DNA from 2 places in the Priestia sp. KCTC 13724 genome. Region 2 is predicted to be linked to the other one. Evidence: riboswitches for the same ligand, from Rfam matches in the RefSeq annotation. Region 2 holds a riboswitch; the other holds the start of a gene.
What was found. A riboswitch is a leader RNA that binds a small molecule or an ion and turns the genes downstream of it on or off. The one in region 2 is predicted to bind cyclic di-AMP.
Positions count from the first base shown of each region.

Region 1 (7,950 bases), on a different contig from region 2:
CCACGAGCAGGAAGCTTAGCATTTGAAATGGGCGTACAGCCTTTTTTACCTGAAGGAGTAAATGTAAAAGCCGCGCTGTTTGGATATACGTTTTGTTATTTTGCACTTGCTTACTGGTTAGCTTTAAAGCCTTCAAAGCTTGTTGACCGCTTTGGGAAAGTATTAACGCCAGTTTTATTAGTTCTTATTTCACTTATTTTTATTCGTGCCCTTTCTTATCCTTTTGAGCCGGCTGGTCAACCTGCAGGTAATTATGTCACAAAAGCATTCGCTACTGGATTTACCGATGGTTATGCGACCATGGATACAATCGCTGCGCTAAACTTTGGAATTGTCATTGCAATGGCTTTGAAGCAAAAAGGAATGACTAGTGCGAAAAGTATTATGTCATCATCCATTCGTGCAGGAGTAATTGCAGGAACGTTGCTAGCTATTATTTATCTTATGCTGGCATATTTAGGATCTGTTAGTCATGCCAATGCAGCAAATGGAGCAATAACGTTAACGAACATTGTATTTACGCTTTTTGGACCGTTCGGAGCTGTTCTATTAGGAGTTGTATTTACGCTAGCGTGTTTAACAACTTCTGTTGGATTATTAACCTCATGCAGTCAGTATTTTGAGCAATTAGTACCGAAAGTATCATATAAGGTTTGGGTTAGTACAATTGCCGTATTTAGTTTACTTGTTGCAAACTTAGGATTAACCATGATTCTAAAAATTTCAGTTCCAGTTTTAACAGCTATTTACCCTGTTGCTATTATGCTAATTGTTCTATCATTAACGAATTCTTTAATCAAAGGAAAGCAAGGTGTATATGCTTTATCTATTTTATTCGTTGGAATTGTAAGCGTAACGGACGCTTGTCTTCAGTCAGGGTTAAACTTAGGTGCTTGGGGGGAACTTGTAAAGACTTTGCCATTGTATAACACAGGATTTGGTTGGTTAGTACCAGCAATCGCTGGGGCTATGGGCGGTTATCTTCTTAGCTTATATAATCTAAAAGGTAAAGTAGTTCACTCAAAACAAGTTAAATCATATAGTAAATAAGATTGTCCATAAAAAAGCCCAAATGGGCTTTTTTTGTTCTTCAAATAAAGATTGTGTTTTTATCAGCAAACAATTATGATAAAAAGCGAATATTCACGTTTGCTATGAAGATGAAAAAATTATGTAATCTTGAAAGGTAGAGTAAAAATGTGGGAAATTATTGTTGCGATTATTTTAGGAATTGTAGAAGGTCTAACTGAATTTGCGCCTGTATCATCGACCGGACACATGATTATTGTAGATGATTTATGGCTGAATTCAAAAGAACTATTTTCACCAGAGGTTGCTAATACATTTAAGATTGTCATTCAATTAGGCTCGATCCTAGCCGTTGTTGTTTTGTTTAGAAATCGTTTTATTAATCTATTAGGGTTAAATCGTAAAAATGAGAAATATGAACAGGTAACAAATCGATTAAAGCTTTCTCAAGTTATCGTTGGTTTGCTTCCGGCAGCTGTATTAGGATTCTTATTTGAAGATTTTATTGACAAGCATTTGTTCTCGTTGAACACGGTGTTAGTCAGCTTAATTGCAGGAGCAATTTTAATGATTATTGCAGACCGCTTTGCTTCAAGAATTCCAAAAACAGAAACGGTAGATCAAATGACCTATCGTCAAGCCATTGGTGTTGGATTGTTTCAATGTATCGCTCTATGGCCAGGATTTTCACGCTCTGGTGCTACCATTTCAGGTGGGGTACTTTTAGGCATGAGTCACCGAGCAGCTTCTGATTTTACTTTTATTATGGCTGTTCCTATCATGGCAGGAGCTAGTGGGTTATCATTAATCAAAAATTGGCAGTATTTCACGATTGATGCATTGCCTTTTTTCATTGCCGGCTTTATTAGTGCTTTTATTGTAGCGCTTGTTTCCATTCGCTTTTTCTTAAAATTAATTAATCGAATAAAATTGGTACCTTTTGCTATTTATCGTATTGTATTAGCAGTTGCTATTTATCTTGTATTCTTTTAAGAATGCTAAAACAGCCTTGGTTACATTTAGAACCAAGGCTGTTTTATATTTTGGCATTTATATAGTTAAAAAGTTTTGAGTCATAAAAATAAATTGACAAGCTTTCGAAAAACAGATAAATTATTCTTATTGAATAAAATATTAATTCTGTATAATATTTCAGAAAAATAATTTAATAAGAAGCTTAGTCTACATTAGAGCGGGGGAACCACAAATTTGGTATATCATATGCCTTGGGGTGAATCTTTCCTGAGTGAAAGTAGGGTACTCTCAAACCCGAATCCGACAGTTAACCTCGTCTGCTTATTGAGAGAAAGAACATTGTCTTTTTGTCGACCATTCTTTCTTTTAGAATGGTCTTTTTTTAATTTTCAGAAAAAATAAAATCGCTTTACAACAGAGAGGAGAGCACATATGAAAAAATTGCGGTTTGGCATGGCAACACAAATTTTTGTTGGTTTAATTTTAGGTATTCTAGTTGGTGTTATTTGGTTTAATGATCCAAGAGTAGCAACGTATTTACAGCCGCTGGGCGACTTATTCTTACGCCTGATTAAAATGATTGTTATTCCAATTGTTATCTCAAGCTTAATTGTTGGTATTGCGGGCGCTGGTAACGGCAAGCAAGTAGGCCGATTAGGTGCTAAGACTATCATTTACTTTGAAGTCATCACAACGTTTGCAATCATTATAGGTGTGTTATTGGCTAATGCTTTCCAACCAGGTGTAGGAGTGGACATTGAATCTGCACAAAAGACTGATATTAACCAGTACGTAGAGACAAGTGAAGAACAAAGTGAGAAATCCGTTGCAGAAACGTTCCTTCATATTGTTCCAACGAACTTCTTCCAATCATTAGTGGAAGGTGACATGTTAGCCATCATCTTTTTCTCCGTGTTATTTGGATTAGGTGTAGCAGCTATTGGGGATCGTGGAAAGCCTGTTTTACAATTTTTTGACGGCGTTTCTCATGCGATGTTCCATGTTGTTAACATGGTGATGAAAGTTGCTCCTATCGGGGTCTTTGCTCTCATTGGTGTAACTGTTTCTAAGTTTGGTTTAGAATCATTAATGTCTCTAGCGAAACTTGTTATTCTAGTTCACGCTGGTTTACTGTTCTTCTTAATTGTGGTTTTAGGAGCGGTTGCGAAATGGGCTGGTGTAAATATCTTTACATTAATGCGTTATTTAAAAGATGAATTGCTGTTAGCATATAGCACATCAAGTTCAGAAACGGTATTACCGCGTATTATGGGCAAATTAGAAAAAATGGGATGTCCAAAAGCTATTGTATCGTTTGTTATCCCAATTGGTTATACGTTTAACTTAGATGGATCTGTGCTGTATCAAGCAATTGCCGCTATTTTCTTGGCACAGGTTTATGGAATTGACTTAACCATTGTCGAACAGCTAACGCTAATCCTAGTGCTTATGATTACTTCAAAAGGGATGGCAGCCGTTCCAGGAACATCATTTGTTGTATTATTAGCAACGTTAGGTACGATTGGAATTCCAGCCGAAGGTCTTGCATTCATTGCCGGTGTGGACCGAATTATGGATATGGCTCGTACAGTTGTAAACTTAATGGGTAACACAATTGCAGGAATTGTTATGTCTAAGTCTGAAGGCAAGTACAATCCTATAAAAGCTAATGAAGTGATGAAACAGTCGAGAGAGGCAAAAGTAGCTAGCTAATGTATCTTCTAATCTCTCGTAACAATGCTTAATGCATAAGGCTACTTACCGGTTCTATTTTTATGAACAGGTAAGTAGCTTTTTTGATAATTTTTTGATTAGTTCTTTATTAATAAAGAAATTAAACCTATAATTATAGTAGGTAACAACAGATATGTTTTTAAATAAACAAGCTGAGCGTGCTCTAGTATGTGGCATGTGAGTGAATTTAGGAAGAAAGCGTGGGAGGCATTTACATATGTGGAAGAAGCGCATAGCAATTATTGTATCGATTATTGCAGCTTGTTTTTTAATTCCTTATAGCTTACCAATTGTCTTTGCATTATTAACAGCAATTGTTCTAGAAGGTCTTATTCAAAAGTTGCAGCATTCTTTGAAGTTTAGTCGAATCTATGCTGTATTAGTAGCGTTTTTATTATATGTTGTATCCATAACATTAATTGGTTTCTTTATTATTCGTACAATTGTAACGCAAGTAGTGGCTCTCTCAAAAGTTACGCCTTCTTTTGTAAAAGAGCTTTATGAAACAACAATTTATCCTAACATTATTAAGTGGAAGTATTATTCAAACGCTCTTCCTACAGAAGTCATTTCATCCATTGAAAACGCAATCGAAAGCACCATTAATTCATTGGATACACTATTAAAAGGAACCGTTGAGTTAATTATTAGCTTTGCTGCAACCGTTCCAGGCTTCCTGCTAGAATTTCTGATTTATTTAGTTGCTTTAGTATTCATTAGCTTAGAGCTACCGAACATAAAAGAAAAAGTAAAATCGTTTTTAACAGATGAAACGAAATATAAAACAAAGATTGTTATTACGCAATTAATGCAAGCAGGTGTTGGCTTCATTAAAGCTCAGATTGTATTGAGTCTTTTAACATTTGTGATGGCTTATGTTGGGCTATGGCTATTAAATGTTCCGTACACGGCTTTATTGAGTCTTTTAATCGTTATCGTTGATATTCTACCAATTCTAGGAACAGGTTCCGTTCTAGTTCCATGGGGAATATTTGCTTTAACTCAAGGTCAAGACTCGTTGGCAATTGGTCTATTTATTTTATTTGGGGTGATTACCGTCGTTCGAAGAGTTGTAGAACCAAAAGTTTTTTCAACAAACATGGGGATTTCTCCTTTAGCTGCGTTAATTAGCCTGTATATTGGATTTAAATTGCTAGGGTTTGTGGGGCTGTTTTTAGGTCCAGCTCTTGTCATCTTATATGATGCGCTTCGAAAAGTTGGCGTCATCCAAATTAACTTTAAAATTTAGGAGACTGAGACATAAGTAGTTCAGTCCTTACTATACCTGAACGATTGAGAGTTGATAACTTTTAATCGTTCAGGTTTTTTGTTGGGGTTTTTTACAGAACGACTCGTTAATTCGTTAGATTGACAGCATTCGTTCTTTTTTTACTTTTCAATTAAAGGGGATTAATATACAATTATGACTTGTGAAGCTTTAAAATATCACGTTTTGTTATAGAGCAGTAAGTTAACTAAGGAGGAAGTCGTTTGTTAGAAACAATTGTTTTATCACTAGTAGAAGCGCTTAAGCAACTTTCGTATTTCGGCGTTATCTTAGCGCTAACGTTTGAATTTGTCCCAGCAGAGCTAGTCTTACCACTCGTAGGATATTGGGTATATCAAGGTGACATGAACCTTTATTTGGCTATTTTAGCAGGAACAGTTGGAGGCGTGTTTGGACCATTAACACTTTATGCTCTTGGTCGCTATGGTGGGCGTCCACTTGTCTTAAAATATGGAAAGTATTTTCTAGTAAAAGAAAAGGAAATCGATGCAGCAGATCGATTTTTTAATAAATATGGGGCAGGAGTAGCCTTTTTTGGTCGCTTTATTCCTGGAGTACGTACAGCCATCTCGCTTCCTTGCGGAATGGCAAAAATGAACGTTTGGCAATTTTCCATTTACACGTTTGTAGCGATGTTACCAATTACTGCCCTTTACGTATATCTGGGTTATAAGTTAGGCCCACAATGGGAAGATGTTGGACCTATTGTATCTCAATATATGCAGCCGATTGGAATTGGACTATTAGTTATCATTGTTATTTTCTTTATGTTTAAATATGTGAAAAAGAAATAAAAAGCATAAGGGAAAAGAGAGCGTCCAGCAAATAAGTTGTCTGGGCGCTTTATGTAGAAAGGGGAAAGCATGTGGAAACGACTGAACAGCTGGCTAAAGAATTAAAGAAGATTGAAAAGTGGGAAAAAAGTCAAAAGGGACTATTCTTTTGGGAAAAGTTGCTTCGCTTACCTTTTGCAGCGCTTGATAAAGTCACGCCTAGGTTTATCCACGAAAAAATAGAAAAGCTTCTTGACGAGGTTGCTAAGTACATTGATAACGGAGGCCAATATTTAGCTAATACTTCCGCTACGTTAGAAAAAGCATCTAAACGTTTAAAAGAAAAAGATTTAACATTAACGGATATTCAGCAGTTATCTATTCAAGAAATGGATGAGTTAGCAAATGCCTTTGTGGAGGCACGTCAAAAAAATGCTAAAATTCAAGGTGCTACGACTGGAATTGGTGGTATCTTCACGCTGGCTATTGATGTACCGTTTGTACTAGGGCTAACTTTAAAAACGCTACAAGAAGTAGCTGTTTCCTATGGATACGACCCGACAAAACAAGAAGAGCGTGTGTTTATGGTAAAGTGCATGCAGTTCTTATCCTCTGACATTGTAGGTAAGCGAGCAATTTTAGAAAAGCTATCAGAAGGGAAGCGAGAACAAAGCTTATCGCAGCTTCAAGGTTGGAGAGAGGTATTTACGACTTATCGAGATAACTGGGGATGGAAAAAGCTTTTTCAAATGATTCCTATAGCAGGTATGATCTTCGGTGCTTATGTAAATAAGCAGGCGATTGGAGACATTGGAGAAATAGGGACGATGCTTTATCGTAAACGCCGCATCTTAGAACGATTAGAACAAGAAAAGAATTTACAAGAGTCATAATAAGACATTTCCTGCGAAATAACATTATTTCTAGGGAAATATGTCGATAAAAAAGCATCCTTGCTACTAAGAAAGGATGCTTTTTACCTTAAACAATACCGAAGAAAGTGTAAAGTGCAATGATGACAAAAACCGCTAGCGTTTTAATGATCGTAATTGCAAAAATATCTCGATATGCTTGACGGTGAGTCAAACCTGTTACTGCAAGAAGCGTAATAACAGCACCGTTATGTGGAAGTGTATCCATACCGCCTGATGCCATTGAAATAACGCGGTGCATCACTTCAGGTGGTATATTAAACTGATTAATTGCCGCTAAATACTTTTCTGACATAGCGCTTAATGCAATTCCCATACCGCCTGATGCAGAACCAGTTATACCAGCCAATGTTGTTGTAGTCACAGCACCGTTAACAAGTGGATTTGTAAATGTCTCGGAAATTCCTTTACTAATAACACCAAAGCCTGGAAGAGCAGCAATAACGCCTCCAAAACCATATTCAGCACCCGTGTTCATAGAAACTAACAATGCCCCGCTGATACTGGTGTTAAGACCTGCTTGAAAGTTTACTTTTATCTTTTTCCAATCATACAGTAGTGTCGCAATAATCCCTACTACTAGAGCCATTTGAACTGACCAAATAGCAAGTACAGATGAAAGCTCAACTTTTCCAAAGGAGTCAAGACCAATGGCAGTAAAATCAAAGCCATTTGGATACCAAACAGGCAAAGTCATTGTAAATACTTTATTCATAACACCTACTAAAATGAGTGGTACAAACGCTAAGATTTGACGAGGCAAGGTTGGTTTTTCACTTTTCGTACTTGTTTCTTCTTCTCCCGTTGTTACATCATTTTCTAGCTTCTCAGCTGCAGCTGCGGTTTCGTGGTCAAAGCCGTAGTACCCTTCACCAGCAGCTTCTGCTTTTTTACGACGAGCTTCTAAATACTTCATCCCTACAAGTAAGACGAAAATGGCTCCAATAATACCGAGCATCGGTGCAGCATAAATATCAGTTTTGAAGAAAGTAGTTGGAATAACGTTTTGAATCTGTGGAGTACCTGGTAAAGCATCCATTGTAAACGTAAAGGCACCTAATGCAATCGTTCCTGGAATAAGCCTTTTAGGAATATTGGCTTCTCGAAATAGATTCGCTGCAAATGGATAGATAGCAAAAACAACAACAAATAAGCTAACTCCACTATAAGTTAGAATCGCTCCCATGATGACAATAGCTAAAATTGCACGCTTTGCACC
Region 1 is NZ_JBXDLD010000009.1:396-8,345, reverse strand. Features, by position in the region: gene brnQ (branched-chain amino acid transport system II carrier protein) at 1-1,050, shown strand, start outside; gene AC1UFB_RS01145 (undecaprenyl-diphosphate phosphatase) at 1,198-2,022, shown strand; cyclic di-AMP (ydaO/yuaA leader) riboswitch at 2,194-2,340, shown strand; gene AC1UFB_RS01140 (cation:dicarboxylate symporter family transporter) at 2,437-3,717, shown strand; gene ytvI (sporulation integral membrane protein YtvI) at 3,956-4,987, shown strand; gene AC1UFB_RS01130 (DedA family protein) at 5,230-5,820, shown strand; gene AC1UFB_RS01125 (EcsC family protein) at 5,892-6,692, shown strand; gene AC1UFB_RS01120 (GntP family permease) at 6,781-7,950, opposite strand, start outside.
Region 1: linked by a shared signal. The riboswitch ahead of AC1UFB_RS01140 (cation:dicarboxylate symporter family transporter) and the one ahead of AC1UFB_RS04945 (potassium channel family protein) in region 2 are both predicted to bind cyclic di-AMP.

Region 2 (13,679 bases):
CAACTGTAAAAGCAGAGCTCCAGCGTTTACAGCCTGAAAAAGTAATTGTATTAGGAAGTTCAAGAGTTATTCGAGATTCAGTATTAGATGAAATTAAGCAGTTAGGTGCTAAGGAAGTCCAGCGTTTAGGAGGAGCGGATCGCTTTGAGACGTCAGCGGCAATTGCTAAACAAATAAATTCTTCGAAAGTAATTGTAGTGAATGGACAAAACTTCCCAGATGCTCTATCAGTAGCTCCATATGCAGCGAAAGAAGGAATTCCTATTATACTAACAAGGCCAACTTCAATTCCTGCAGCTACAGCACAAGTGCTTGAAGGAAAAGCAGAAGCTATTGTTATTGGTTCTGAACAGGTAGTAAATGCAACAGTTTACAATTCTCTTCCAGCTAACCGAGTAAGATATGCAGGAGAACATCGCTATGCAACAAATCAAAAAGTTGTGACGAACCTGCTTGGCAATACAAAACAAGCTTATGTTGCAGCGGGAACTAATTTTCCAGATGCACTAGCTGGCTCAATTTTAGCTGGAAAACGTGGTGTGCCAGTTATCCTAACAGATGCAGACAAGTTGCCAGCGGGCACAGCTGATATTTTAAGCGGCTATAAGGATTTTACAGTACTAGGTTCTACTCGCGTAGTAAACGATTCTGTAGTTAATGAGCTAGAAGAAATTGCAAATAAATAAACAACAAAGCCGTGGCAAAAACGTCACGGCTTTGCTTGTAAAACTGGAATGCGAATAGTGAAAGAAACACCTTTATCTAAATTTTGTACTGAGATTGTCGCATTATGCATAGTAACAATCCGCTTTACAATACTGAGCCCGATGCCAAATTCTCCTTTTGAACCTTTTTCAAACGGTTCAAAAATTGTAGATAGTACGTTCTCTTCGATAGGAGGTCCGTCATTTGCAATTCGACACTCTACAATATCTATCCCTTCACGAATTTTTCTGTGAACAAAGATAGAAATAGATGATTCAGCGTATCTAATCTGGTTTTCTAAAATGTTCTCAATAACTTTGGTCCACTGCTCTTTATCACCATCAATTGTCACTTTATCATCTCTAATATCCCATTGAATTTCAGTACGACTCCACCGCAGCCTATCAACTACCTCGCCGATAAGTTCTGACAAAGCAAACGGCTCATGATTGACAGGATGAGCAGATAAGTAATCTAGCTTTGTTAAATATAGTAAGTCACGGATTTTCTTTTCCAATTTCAGTGATTCATCTTCAATGACTTGAACGGTATTGGATAAATCTCCTTTTGGATAAATACCATCTTGTATGGATTGAGCGTAGCTTCTAATGACCATTACAGGCGTTTTCAAATCATGTGAGATATTTTGAAGAAGAGTTTGTTGTGCTTCTTCTTTTCGAATGAGTCGTTGTCGCATTTGTTCTATAGAAGAACCCAATTTTCCAATTTCATCCGTACGATCTAACGCTACAGGCTCGTGCCATTCTTGCTCTGCAATTCGCTTAACATGTCTCTCAAGTGATACAAGAGGGCGACTTAAATATTTTGCGAGCCAAATAGAAGGAATCCAGCTTAGAAGGAAAACGATGGACATTACGACTAATAGCTGTTTAAATAAAGCGGAAGCTAAAGCATTTCGATACGTATCCCATGAAAACGATAATAAAAATGCAGGCTGGTCGTTAATGATTACTTTACTAATTACATAAAATAACGTTCGGTTACCCAGGTCTTTTTCATACCTTTCGACAGTTGATTCTTGATCTTGAGCTAGCTCCTGTGCATGTCTTAAAAAATCTTGAGGTAGAACACGCGATGATAGGTAGGAAATATCGACATTTTCAGGTAATAAAATGTGGTCTACCGTACGGTTTCGTAAAGATGGCCCGTTTTCGTCATTGCTAAAATAATATTCACCAGACCGGCTAGGCAACCCGTATTCTTTTAAAATATGCTGTTCATTTTCAATACTTGTATAAATTTCATCCGTAAAGAACTGTCTAAGTGCGCTTGGAAACAACGTAGCTAACAAAAGTGAGATAACTAGCAATATGCCTGAGATGACAAGCCAAATTTGAAAAGCAAGAGATCGATTTTTCATGTGCTCATCATCCGATAACCATATCCATAAATTGTTTCAATTCGAGCGTGTGGGAGCTTTTTCCGAACTCTGCGTACTAAATCATCCACAACTCGGTCTGAACCGAAATAATCCTCACCCCAAATAGAGTTTAATAACTGCTCGCGTGAAAATGCTTGACCTATGTCTTTAGATAATGTGACAAGAAAATCAAATTCTTTTGACGTTAAATCAATAGGCTCATTGTTTTCATATACAGTTCGTGTAAGAAGGTCTAACCTATAGGGACCGATAGCAATTGTTGATTCGTGTTTTTGTTTTTGACCATACACAAGGTTTAAAAGTTTTTGAACACGAATAACGAGCTCACGAGGCAAGAATGGCTTGGATAAGTAGTCATCGCTTCCCATTTCAAGCCCTAACACTCGATCAATATCTGCATCTCTAGCAGAAATGAAAATCACAGGGATATCAGGGGTAGCAGACTTAATTTCACGAATGAGATGATAACCATCGATATCAGGAAGCATGATATCTAAAACCCAAAGACTAGGAGGGGTATGAATCATTGCTTTGGCATCTGTTCCATTTGAAAATGAAGTAACAGACCAGCCTTCTTTTTGTAAATAAAGAGTTAAAACTTCATTTAAGTTTTGTTCATCTTCGACTAAGTAAATTGTAAAGCTCACTTTATACACACTCCTCTTTCTATTCAAAGCTATTATACTATGTGTTTGGTAGCAGAAAAAATTTTTTCACAATTTCCCATATTCTTTTGATACTTATCCCAAACTTTTGTTATATAGTGTAAATAACGAAAAACATAATTGAATGTAAAGGAGCCAATTATATGGAACCAAGAGACTTTAATCAAAATAACAATGATGGTGAATATAACAGTCAACCTAATAATGACCAAATGAAAGCTCAATACGATGCAGAATATCAACAAGAACCAGGTATGAAACAAGAATATCCAACTTATCGGTCTGAGCATGTAAGAGAAGAAAAATCTAAAAGAAGGTTTTTACCATTTCTTGCATCGTCCATTGCAGGTGCTGTGTTAGGTGGAGGAATTGTATTATATAGTGCACCTCACCTAGGGTTCACAAATGATGGAAGCCAAACGAATAACGCATCTACTTCAACAAGCGCTACAACTACAGCTGCTACAAAAACTATTAGCACCAATGTAAGTCAAGGAGACCTGGTATCCGTTGTAGATAAAGTTTCACCAGCCGTAGTAGGCGTAAACAATATCCAAGAGCGAACAAATCCCTTTTCAGGAGATACGCAAACAGCAGAATCTGGAACAGGTTCAGGCGTTATTTTTAAAAAAGATAATAACAAAGCGTATGTTGTAACAAACAACCACGTAATAGAAGGATCAAGTAAGGTAGAAGTTACGTTATCAAATGGGAAGAAAGAGGATGCCCAAATTGTAGGTGCGGATCCGCTAACCGATTTAGCTGTTTTAGAGATGGATGCTAAAAACGTAGAGGCAGTAGCTGAATTTGGTGATTCTACTTCACTTGTTGCCGGAGAACCGGTACTTGCAATTGGAAACCCTCTTGGTGAGCAGTTCTCAAGAACAGTCACACAAGGTATTGTAAGCGGTACGGAGAGAACGGTAAACATTACAACATCAGCTGGGGAATGGAACTTGGATGTTATTCAAACAGACGCAGCTATTAATCCAGGAAACAGCGGTGGAGCATTAATCAATGCTGCTGGTCAAGTAATTGGTATTAATAGTTTAAAGATTGCTGAAGACGGTGTAGAAGGAATCGGTTTTGCTATTCCAACTGCAGATGTTCAACCTATTATTGACAAGCTAATGAAAGATGGAAAAATTAATCGACCATATATGGGAGTGGGGCTACAGGATGTAGCAGGTTTATCAACTGCCATTAAAGAAAATGAGCTAGGCCTAACAGAAGATACTTCTGACGGTGTTGTGGTTACGACAGTTGAACCTTTTTCAGCTGCTTCAGAAGCTGGCTTGCAATCAAAAGACATCATTGTAGGGATAGATGGTAAAGAAGTAAAAACATCCAGTGACTTGCGCAAGTATTTATACACGGAGCGTGCAATTGGAGATAAAGTAAAGCTTGACGTTTACAGAAACGGAAAAAAAATAAACCTTTCACTAACGTTGAAACAGCAAGGCAACGATGAATGATATACACAGCACGGCAGCTATTTCTATTTTTAATCGCTGTCTTGTTGATTACTGGGTGTGTAAATGCTTCAGAAGAAGTTGTAAAGAAGCACATTAAAGCTCATTTTCAATCGAAACAGTTCTTTCGAGACAAAATATCCGAAGAAGATGTAAAAGGCTACTTTGACAAAGCGGGATATAGCGCTGAATTTAAAACAGTTGAAGAAGCGAAAGAGCCAATCCTTCAAAAGCTTGTACAAAAAGCTATCAATAACTATGTTCAGGATGAATTAAAGAGACAGGTTAAGTACGTTCAAGTCTCTTGATTCACCTTTTATATAGATTACTGAGGTTGGGACATAAGCATTTCAGCTAATGATCTATCCGAACGATCAACAGTTGAATACTTTTGATCGTTCAGATATCTTTTGTTGAGACAGAATCATTTCGTTATGTCCCAGTCTCATTCTGTTTGTTCTTTTCATTGATGAAGCCCCCTTTTATCGTGATAGAGCAATATAAATGAAATGAATAAAAATAGAAATAGACAAATGTTTTTGCAAGTGATAAGATAGGGTTGTAAAATCTTTCATTATTCGGAAAATTCATTGTCCTTTCACCTTTTGGTTGAAAGGCATTTTTTTGTTTAATTCGCATACATAAAGATAAAGAAAATAAAATGACTAGTCTCCATTCATACTCCTCAGAGGCTGGGACATAAGTAATTCAGCCAATGATAAACCTGAACGATTGAGAGTTTCTCACTTTTAATCGTTCAGGTTTTTTGTTGATTGTGAAAACAATGTTGGAAACAGGGTGGAATGGAGCGTAGGTCACTCGACTCCTGCGGGAAAGAGAGGGAAAACGGAGATCCCGCAGCGCAGCGAGGAAGCTCAGGTTCCTCCCCGCGGAAAGCGAGTGGCCGTAGCGCAATGGAACGAACGTGTTCAGACAAACCAAAAAGATTGGAACAGCTATTGTTCGTCTCTTAGAAGCAATCATTTTGTTATGTCCCAAACTCTTTTTGCAATTAAATGTTAATATGTAAGGTTGCCTTATGAAAAGAATTGAAGTAAGTCATAGTCTAACTTATTTTTCTTTTAAAAGATAATCGATAAAGCCGGGTTTCATTTCGACTTGAGAAATACCGATATGAGATACAGTATGTGCAAAAGGAGTAACTTCATCGATGAAATTTTCAAGTTCCTTAAGGTTTGGAAGCTGTAACTTTGTAATAAAGCAGGCTTTTCCAGCTATTCGTTCACAAAATAAAGCGTATGGATAAGTAGCGATAAATTGTTTAAAGCGACGATATTCACCGTTTTTAATTGTTGCCTCAACAAAACAAGAAATAGGAAGCCCTAATTTTTCACAATTAATAGTGACAGAGTATCCGCTAATAATACCAACTTGTTCCAAATTTCGAACCCGCTCAGCAACCGAAGGGGCTGATAGATTGACTAATTTTGAAAGTTCTCTCATGGAAAGTCGAGCGTTAGTAGTTAACTCCTTTAAAATATGTAAATCAATACGATCAATGTTCATCTATTCTCATCAGCTCTTTCATTTTTATATTCTATTATAGTGAAAAATGATAAAAATTTCTGCGTTTTGCCTTCTTATTTTTAGGGGGATTTTATTATTTGAAAAAGGTATTGACATACCAAAAATGTGGGAGTAAGATAAGGTGAAACTTTAAGTAATAACTTATTTTTCCATTTAAAGTAAGTCACAAATAGATGAAATCGCTGAATCCTAATAGGAGCGGAGGAACCACTTTTGCACACTTTGTGCTCGGGGTGAATCCTTTATAGGTAGGGTTACTCTCATAACCCGAATCCGACAGCTAACTTCGCAAGCGTTTTGAGGGGGAGATGGAATGTGTAAAAAACACAGGAGCCTTCCTGTGTTTTTTTGTGTGGAAATTAATCGTTACAATAAGTAAGATCATAAAAAAAGAGCACAATAAAACAAGAGAGAAACCGGAATAGGAAAGGAAAGTTTGAAATGAAAAAGCAATTTGCGGTGTTAGGATTAGGGCGTTTTGGCGGCAGCCTTGTAGAAGAATTCATCAATCTAGATGTGGATGTTCTAGCGATTGACCGCAATCAAGAAGTTGTCAATAAGTACACAAATACAGCCACTTATGCAGTGCAAGTAAACGGTGTGGATGAAGCAAGCCTTAAAAGCCTTGGAATTCGAAATGTTGATCATGCAATCGTATCATTTGGAGACGATATTGAAGCGAGTGTATTGGTAACAATGTTACTGAAAGATATGGGTGTGAAGCAGGTGTGGGTAAAAGCAGTAAATTCATACCATCAAAAAGTACTTGAAAAAATTGGAGCCGATAAGGTCATTCACCCTGAGCGAGATATGGCGAAACGAATTGCGCATCACGTAGTTTCTGAAAAGATTATTGATTACATTGAACTTTCAAAGGACTATAGCATTGTAGAAATAATGGCTTCAAAAAAGATTCATAATAAAACATTATTTGATTTAAACATCCGTTCCAAGTATGGGTGTAATATTATTGGTTTTCAACGTGGAAATGGTGAAATGGTAATTTCACCAACAGCCCATGAAATTATCCATGAAGGTGACATGCTCATTGTTATTGGACATAATCGGGATATTAATCGCTTTGAGGAAGAAGGCGTATAATCAATGAGTTTAGCCAGAAGTATTAAGCTAACGCCCCCCCAATTATTAACATCAATCTTTGGAGGGGGAATTATTATTGGCGCATTACTTTTAATGCTTCCATTTTCTACAACGGAACCAATCTCTTGGATAGACGCCTTGTTTACCTCTACTTCAGCTATGACGGTAACGGGATTAGCCGTTGTAGATACAGGAACGCGCTTTACGGTATTTGGTCAGACGATTATTATGCTTCTGATACAGGTAGGTGGATTAGGGATCATGTCATTTGCCGTGCTGATCTTTATTATGCTCGGTAAAAAAATCGGTTTTAAAGAACGAATGATGGTCCAGCACGCTTTAAACCAAACTAATATTGGTGGCGTCATTCTTCTAGTAAAGCGCCTTTTTATCTTCTCTTTTGTCATTGAGTTGATTGCACTGATTTTTTTAGCCATTCGGTGGGTACCAGAGTTCGGCTGGGAAAAAGGGTTATTTTTTAGCTTGTTTCATTCAATATCAGCATTTAATAATGCTGGGTTTGGCCTTTTATCTGATAGCTTAGTGCAGTATGCAGGAGATCCACTCATTAATATTACGATTTCATTATTATTTATTATTGGGGGAATCGGATTTACGGTACTGGCGGATTTATGGGAGAAAAAGTCTTACAAAAAGCTTAGCCTACATTCAAAATTAATGATTATTGGAACATTTATCATTAATACTGTGGCGATGCTGTTTATTTTTTTCTTAGAGTATGGAAACGCCAAAACGTTGGGAAGCTTAAGTCTTGGTGACAAGATGTGGACATCGTATTTTCAAGCGGTTAGTACGAGGACCGCTGGATTTAACTCTATTGACATAGCTAACTTGACGGATTCAACAGCTTTTTTAATGATCATTTTAATGTTTATTGGGGCAGGGAGTGCATCTACTGGTGGAGGAATAAAGTTAACAACGTTTATTGTGATAACATTTGCCGTCCTTTCATTTATTCGAGGACGTGAAGATATTGTCTTATTAAAGCGCAGGTTAAGTACTGTATATGTTGTAAAAGCACTGGCTATTTCTATGATCGCAATTATGTTTGTGTTCTTCGCTACGTTTGCAATAAATATATCGGAACCGAACACGCCTTTTTTAAAGCTGATGTTTGAAGTTGTATCAGCATTTGGAACAGTTGGCTTATCCATGGGAGTAACGCCAGAGCTATCATACGTTGGACGTGTTATTATTATTTTTATCATGTTTTTAGGTAAGATAGGTCCGTTAACTTTAGCATTTTCTTTAGCTAAACCAAAACGTGAAAAAATTCGTTATCCAAATGAAGATGTATTGATTGGATAATAAAGAGACCGCATTCTTTGTTTTCACAGATAAACAAAGGATACGGTCTTCGTTTTAATTAAAACATAATAGTAGCGCCTAAAATTGTGGCGATCATTAAAAAGAATGTAACCATTAAGATTCCTGGTAATTTTGATTGATTGCGCATCCAATCAATCCCTCCTTTTCAATTATAGTCATGTTAAAGTGCCTTCTACCTATATAACGTATAGGTAATCAATTTAGATTCATTTTTTTAAAAAATTTTTAATGAAACCGAGAGCCTGTCCAGACTTATTACGCTTTTGCAGATATTGAGTTTTAGAATCGAAAAAAGATACGGTCATAAGGCAGATTGGCGTGTTACTGTTTAATAAAAAAGGTATTAGAATCCACGTTTGTCCATTGCAAAAACTCTTGTAGTGAATATAGTAAAATAGGAAGTCATTATGATTTCCTTTCACATCATAACGCCCTCTAATAAAGACCCGATGCATGACAATTCCCCCAACTGTCTGGTTCGATCGGTATATGACCATGCTATTTGTATGGTCTTTTTTTACATGTTAGATTAAAAGAAATAAAGTCATATATATAATAATTATAAAGAACTAAAGAAGGGTAGGTCTTTACTATTGTTTTTAAAATTAAAGAATGTTTAGAAAATTATTATAATATTATTTTGTGATAGTGATATAATAATATGAATATTTTAAAGATATTTTTTTGTACTTCCTGGTAAAATATACTCTTTAATTGTAAAAAAAATACTTTTTAAATGCCCTTAGATTTGCTCTTGTCAGCTTTTCTATACAGCCTATTAACCTATAGCCAAAAAGTTGTAAAAATAGATAATTAAAGGTAGTAAATCCAACTTTCACTGGCAAAGTTAATGGATTGTCTCTGCTGCTACTAAACTACTAAAACTAGCAGTGGAAAATACGAAAGGGGCAATGATATGAAAAAGTATAGTTGGTTAAAGGTTGTAACATCGTTAGCAATTACGGCAGGGGTGTTAATACCATCTACTGGAGGAGCTTATGCAGCAACTGAAGAAAAAGAACAAGTGATTGTAGGATTTAAAAGTAGCGTAAATGAAAAAAGTATTACAAAAGCAAACGGTAAAGTGAAAAAGAAAATGAAAGAATTACCGATTGCCGTCGCAGAAATGACTCCAAGTGAGGTTGAAAAGCTTGAAAAAGATCCAAATGTAGCTTATGTAGAAGAAGATATTCGTATATCAGTAGCAGCTGATACGCAAGACTGGGGAATCTCTAAAGTGAAGGCTCCTACAAGTTGGTCAACTGGTTTAAGTGGACAAGGTGTAAAAGTGGCGGTAGTTGATACTGGAGTTGCAACAAATCATCCAGACTTAAAAGTAGCTGGAGGAGCTTCATTTGTATCATATACATCTTCTTATAATGATGATAATGGACACGGTACGCACGTAGCGGGGATTATCGGTGCTGAAAATAACGGTACAGGTACGATTGGTGTTGCATATAACGCAGATATTTACGGTGTAAAAGTACTTGAAAGCAGCGGTTCTGGAAGCCTTTCTAGTATCATCGCTGGAATTGACTGGTCTGTAGCAAACGACATGGACATTATTAACTTAAGCTTAGGAACGTCTGTAGGATCTACAGCATTAAAATCGGCAGTTGATCGAGCTTATCAAAGTGGAGCAGTTGTAGTAGCTGCTGCTGGAAATTCTGGAAACTCTGCTGGAACAGGAGATACGGTAAATTACCCAGCGAAATATGATTCAGTTATTGCTGTGGGAGCTACGGATCGTTATGATCGCCGTGCTTCATTCTCATCAACTGGCCCTACTGTTGAAATAGCAGCTCCTGGTGCGGCTATTCTAAGCACATACTTAAACGGTCAATATTCAACGTTAAGCGGTACATCAATGGCTAGCCCTTATGCAGCTGGTATCCTAGCCTTATACAAACAGAAATACCCATCATATTCAAATGCACAGTTACGTCAACTGTTAATCAACAAATCAATTGATTTAGGACCAGCTGGTCGTGACACGCACTTCGGATACGGATTATCACAAGCTGGTACTTTCTAATTTAGATAAGAACAAAGCAGAGCCTTGGCTCTGCTTTGTTTATACCTTTTCAGATAGTGTATAAAGCTCATCGGATGATGTAGCAATTTTATCAATACGATTTGTCAATTCTGAAATAATGGAAGATATTTTGTCTAGTTCTTTTTTTGTTAGAACGCTCTGCTGTTTATTTTCTGTTGTGACAGTTAAAACATTTGTGAAAAACGTTGTGATGTTATTCATATTTACCGTTGTGTCTTTTGTTAACCCCGCCACTTCATCTCCAATCTCAGCTACGCTTTTTATTTGTTTTTGAATATCTTTGATGAAAGTTGAAATGTTTGCGATTGATTTTTTTGTTTCCTCCGCCAGTTTACGAACCTCCTGAGCAACCACGGCAAATCCTTTTCCATGTTCCCCTGCTCGAGCTGATTCGATTGAAGCGTTTAAAGCAAGTAAGTTTGTTTGTTCAGCAATGGATGTTACAATCGCTACAATTTGTGTAATTTGCTTTGATGTATCTTCTAACGTTTTCATGCGTTGTTGAATGAGAGAAGTATTTTGCTGGATGCCATCAAGCATTGCTTGCTCTTGTTCGAGCTTGGTTTGGCTTTCAATTGCATCTTTGGAAACAATCTCAGCTAACTTTGAGCTTTTATTCGCAAATGACACAACATCCGCCGTTTGGCTGCTTATTTGAGAAACAAACTGTGCTGTTTCCTCAGATAGGTTAGCTAATAGAGAAGAGGTACGACTAATCTCATCTTGAATAAGCTTTTTTTCTTGATATAAAAGTTGTCGTTGTTCTTCAAACGTTTCTTCATAGGCAGTTAACACAATTTGTTGTTCTAAATTAATGAGCGTTGTAATACTTTTAATAGTTTGAATGCAGGCTTCTTTTTCGTCTATCTCCTCATGGCACAGGGCAATTAATGCAATTTGTAAGTTCTGAAAAGCGCATAAATACCAATTCGGTTCAAGACCAATTTTTACATGCATTTTTGAAATCATTTTACGCTTTTGTACAAACTCATCATCTACTTTGCCGTTAAACATTTCTAATATATGTTTTTTAAGCGTGTTTTTTAAGCGATCAATACTGCTATGCTTCTCAATGATGGTAACTAAGTGTTGCTGTTCTCCAATAGCTCGATAGAATTCGTTTACAATTGAAATAATATTTTCTTCAACTGCAGGCTGTAGCCTAACGATTCTTTTAAGGTCATCTAAGTTTAGACCAATCATTTTAATTTGTTGTTGAATTTCTAAACTAGATACTTGCATGCTTGCAGTCATTTCTTCAAGAGCAACTGCTTGTTCGGTATGTGTGTTTTTCCTAAACCAGTTCATAAAATCACCTATTATCCTTAAAGTTGTAAGCACATATATGGGTATATAACGGTCATGGACCCTTACTATATATTTCGGTTTGCTTGTTGAAAAGCTTGAGCGTTATTTTCAAAAATGTCATGAAAATGTGATGTGCTGTCATGGGATTGTTATGTTCTATTTATCTGATTGTGATGCGTGCATGATAAGGTGATACAGTGACCACTTTGATAGATAGTAGTGGGAAAAAATAGGTGAAGGAGTATGTATAATGAGGAAATTGGTTGCGTCTATGTTAATGGGAGGAGCCGTATTGTCTACACCCGTCATTGGACAAGCCGCTTCAAACGACGAGCTATTAAAACAAGGAATGAAAAACGAAAGCATCTATGAAGTCAAAGATTCTTTAAAGCAAGAAGGATATTTAAAGGGTAAGGTTTCTACATACTTTAATTACGAAACAAAAGTAGCAGTTCAAGCTTTTCAGCAAGATCATAATCTAGTAGCTGATGGAATTGTTGGAACCAAAACATATAAAGAAGGCCCTTCTCATGCAGGGATTTATTTAGGTGATAATCAGTTTATTCACACTTCTACCTCAAAAGGTGTAACAATCAGTGATAAAAACTCGAACTATTGGAGTGAACGTTATCTAGGTGCTAAAAAAGTAAAGTAATTTGAGAAAGAGACTGAGACATAAGTAGTTCAGCTTCTACTATACCTGAACGATTGAGAGTTCATAACTTTTAATCGTTCAGGTTTTTTGTTGATTGTGAAAACAATGTTGGAAACAGGATGGAATGGAGCAATGGAACGAACGTGTTGAGACAAACCAAAGAGATGGGAACAGCTAGTGTTCGTCTTTTAGAAGCCATCATTTTGTTATGTCCCAAACTCTTTTTTGTTTTGAAAAAAGTTAAATCATTGTGCACTCTTTCTTTGTAAGAATGCGAGACAAGCGCATATTTATCAAAAAATGTGAAAAAAGTTCTATCACTTCCTCCTGACAGCTTGTATATATTGGTAAAGTAATCGTTTGAGTGTTCTAGTGAAATTCAAATGATTCCATGACTAACAAGGAGGAAAAAAGATGTGGTGTTATAGCTATTACCGTCTCAAAAAGAAAATTAAGAGACTGTTATTTTCAAGAAGGTTTGGTACTTTCATTGAAAATAATACAAAAAAAGCAGTAGAAGAGGTTATTTATTCTCAGCGATTTCGAGACTACTTTATTCAGCTTGTAAGAGAAGCGGATGTTTCGCCTTTTAAAGAAATTGCGCTTCAATATTTAAATGAAGAAGTTGTCGTTTCAACAGTTGCGGGTCCTTTGCAAGGTACGGTTGCTGAAGTAGGCGATGATTATTTAAGGCTAACTGAAAGTGCCACTTCCAGCATTTTGTTACCATTTACCAGCATCATTACAATTCAAAAAGTTTAAAGAGAGGAGAGGAAAAGATGTTTCAAGACGCATTAAGAGAAAGCATTGGTTCATTTGTACAAATCATTACCCCAATTGATATTATTAGCGGTACATTAATTGCAGTATTTGAAGCTTCAATTGTTGTTCGTACATCAAGCTCATATGGAGAGCCTACTGATGTCACAATATCTTTTGCATCTGTCACATACATTCGTATTATTAGTGGAGATGAATAAAATGAACGTATCCGTTATCATTCCAGCATGTAATGAAGAAGAGTCATTGCAAAGTGTGATTCAGGAAATAAAAAAGATAGCACCTTTTGAAATCATTGTTGTTGTAAATGGGGCCACTGATAATACAGCTTTAATTGCAAAACAAGAAGGGTGTAAAGTGTTAACGTACGAAGAGAAGCTTGGGATTAACATTGGTCGAGCAATTGGAGCAAAAAAAGCAAAGGGGGATATCCTTGTATTTCTAGACGGAGATATCGTTGTACCCTTTGAAGAACTAAACCAGTATGTGCAAGCAATTAAAGATGGCCATGACCTTGCATTGAATGACTTGGAATGGACAATGAAGCGAAAAATTCGTCCTCACGTAGTGGCTGTCTCAAAGTATATGCTTAATTTAAGCTTAAAAAGACCAGATTTAACAGTTCAAGCAGTTA
Region 2 is NZ_JBXDLD010000030.1:32,260-45,938, reverse strand. Features, by position in the region: gene AC1UFB_RS04980 (SpoIID/LytB domain-containing protein) at 1-686, shown strand, start outside; gene AC1UFB_RS04975 (sensor histidine kinase) at 710-2,086, opposite strand; gene AC1UFB_RS04970 (response regulator transcription factor) at 2,083-2,754, opposite strand; gene AC1UFB_RS04965 (S1C family serine protease) at 3,027-4,247, shown strand; gene AC1UFB_RS04960 (hypothetical protein) at 4,244-4,552, shown strand; gene AC1UFB_RS04955 (hypothetical protein) at 5,043-5,267, shown strand; gene AC1UFB_RS04950 (Lrp/AsnC family transcriptional regulator) at 5,316-5,771, opposite strand; cyclic di-AMP (ydaO/yuaA leader) riboswitch at 5,963-6,102, shown strand; gene AC1UFB_RS04945 (potassium channel family protein) at 6,234-6,893, shown strand; gene AC1UFB_RS04940 (TrkH family potassium uptake protein) at 6,897-8,222, shown strand; gene AC1UFB_RS04935 (S8 family peptidase) at 9,160-10,281, shown strand; gene AC1UFB_RS04930 (globin-coupled sensor protein) at 10,321-11,610, opposite strand; gene AC1UFB_RS04925 (NlpC/P60 family protein) at 11,861-12,265, shown strand; gene AC1UFB_RS04920 (DUF2642 domain-containing protein) at 12,680-13,027, shown strand; gene AC1UFB_RS04915 (hypothetical protein) at 13,045-13,245, shown strand; gene AC1UFB_RS04910 (glycosyltransferase family 2 protein) at 13,247-13,679, shown strand, end outside.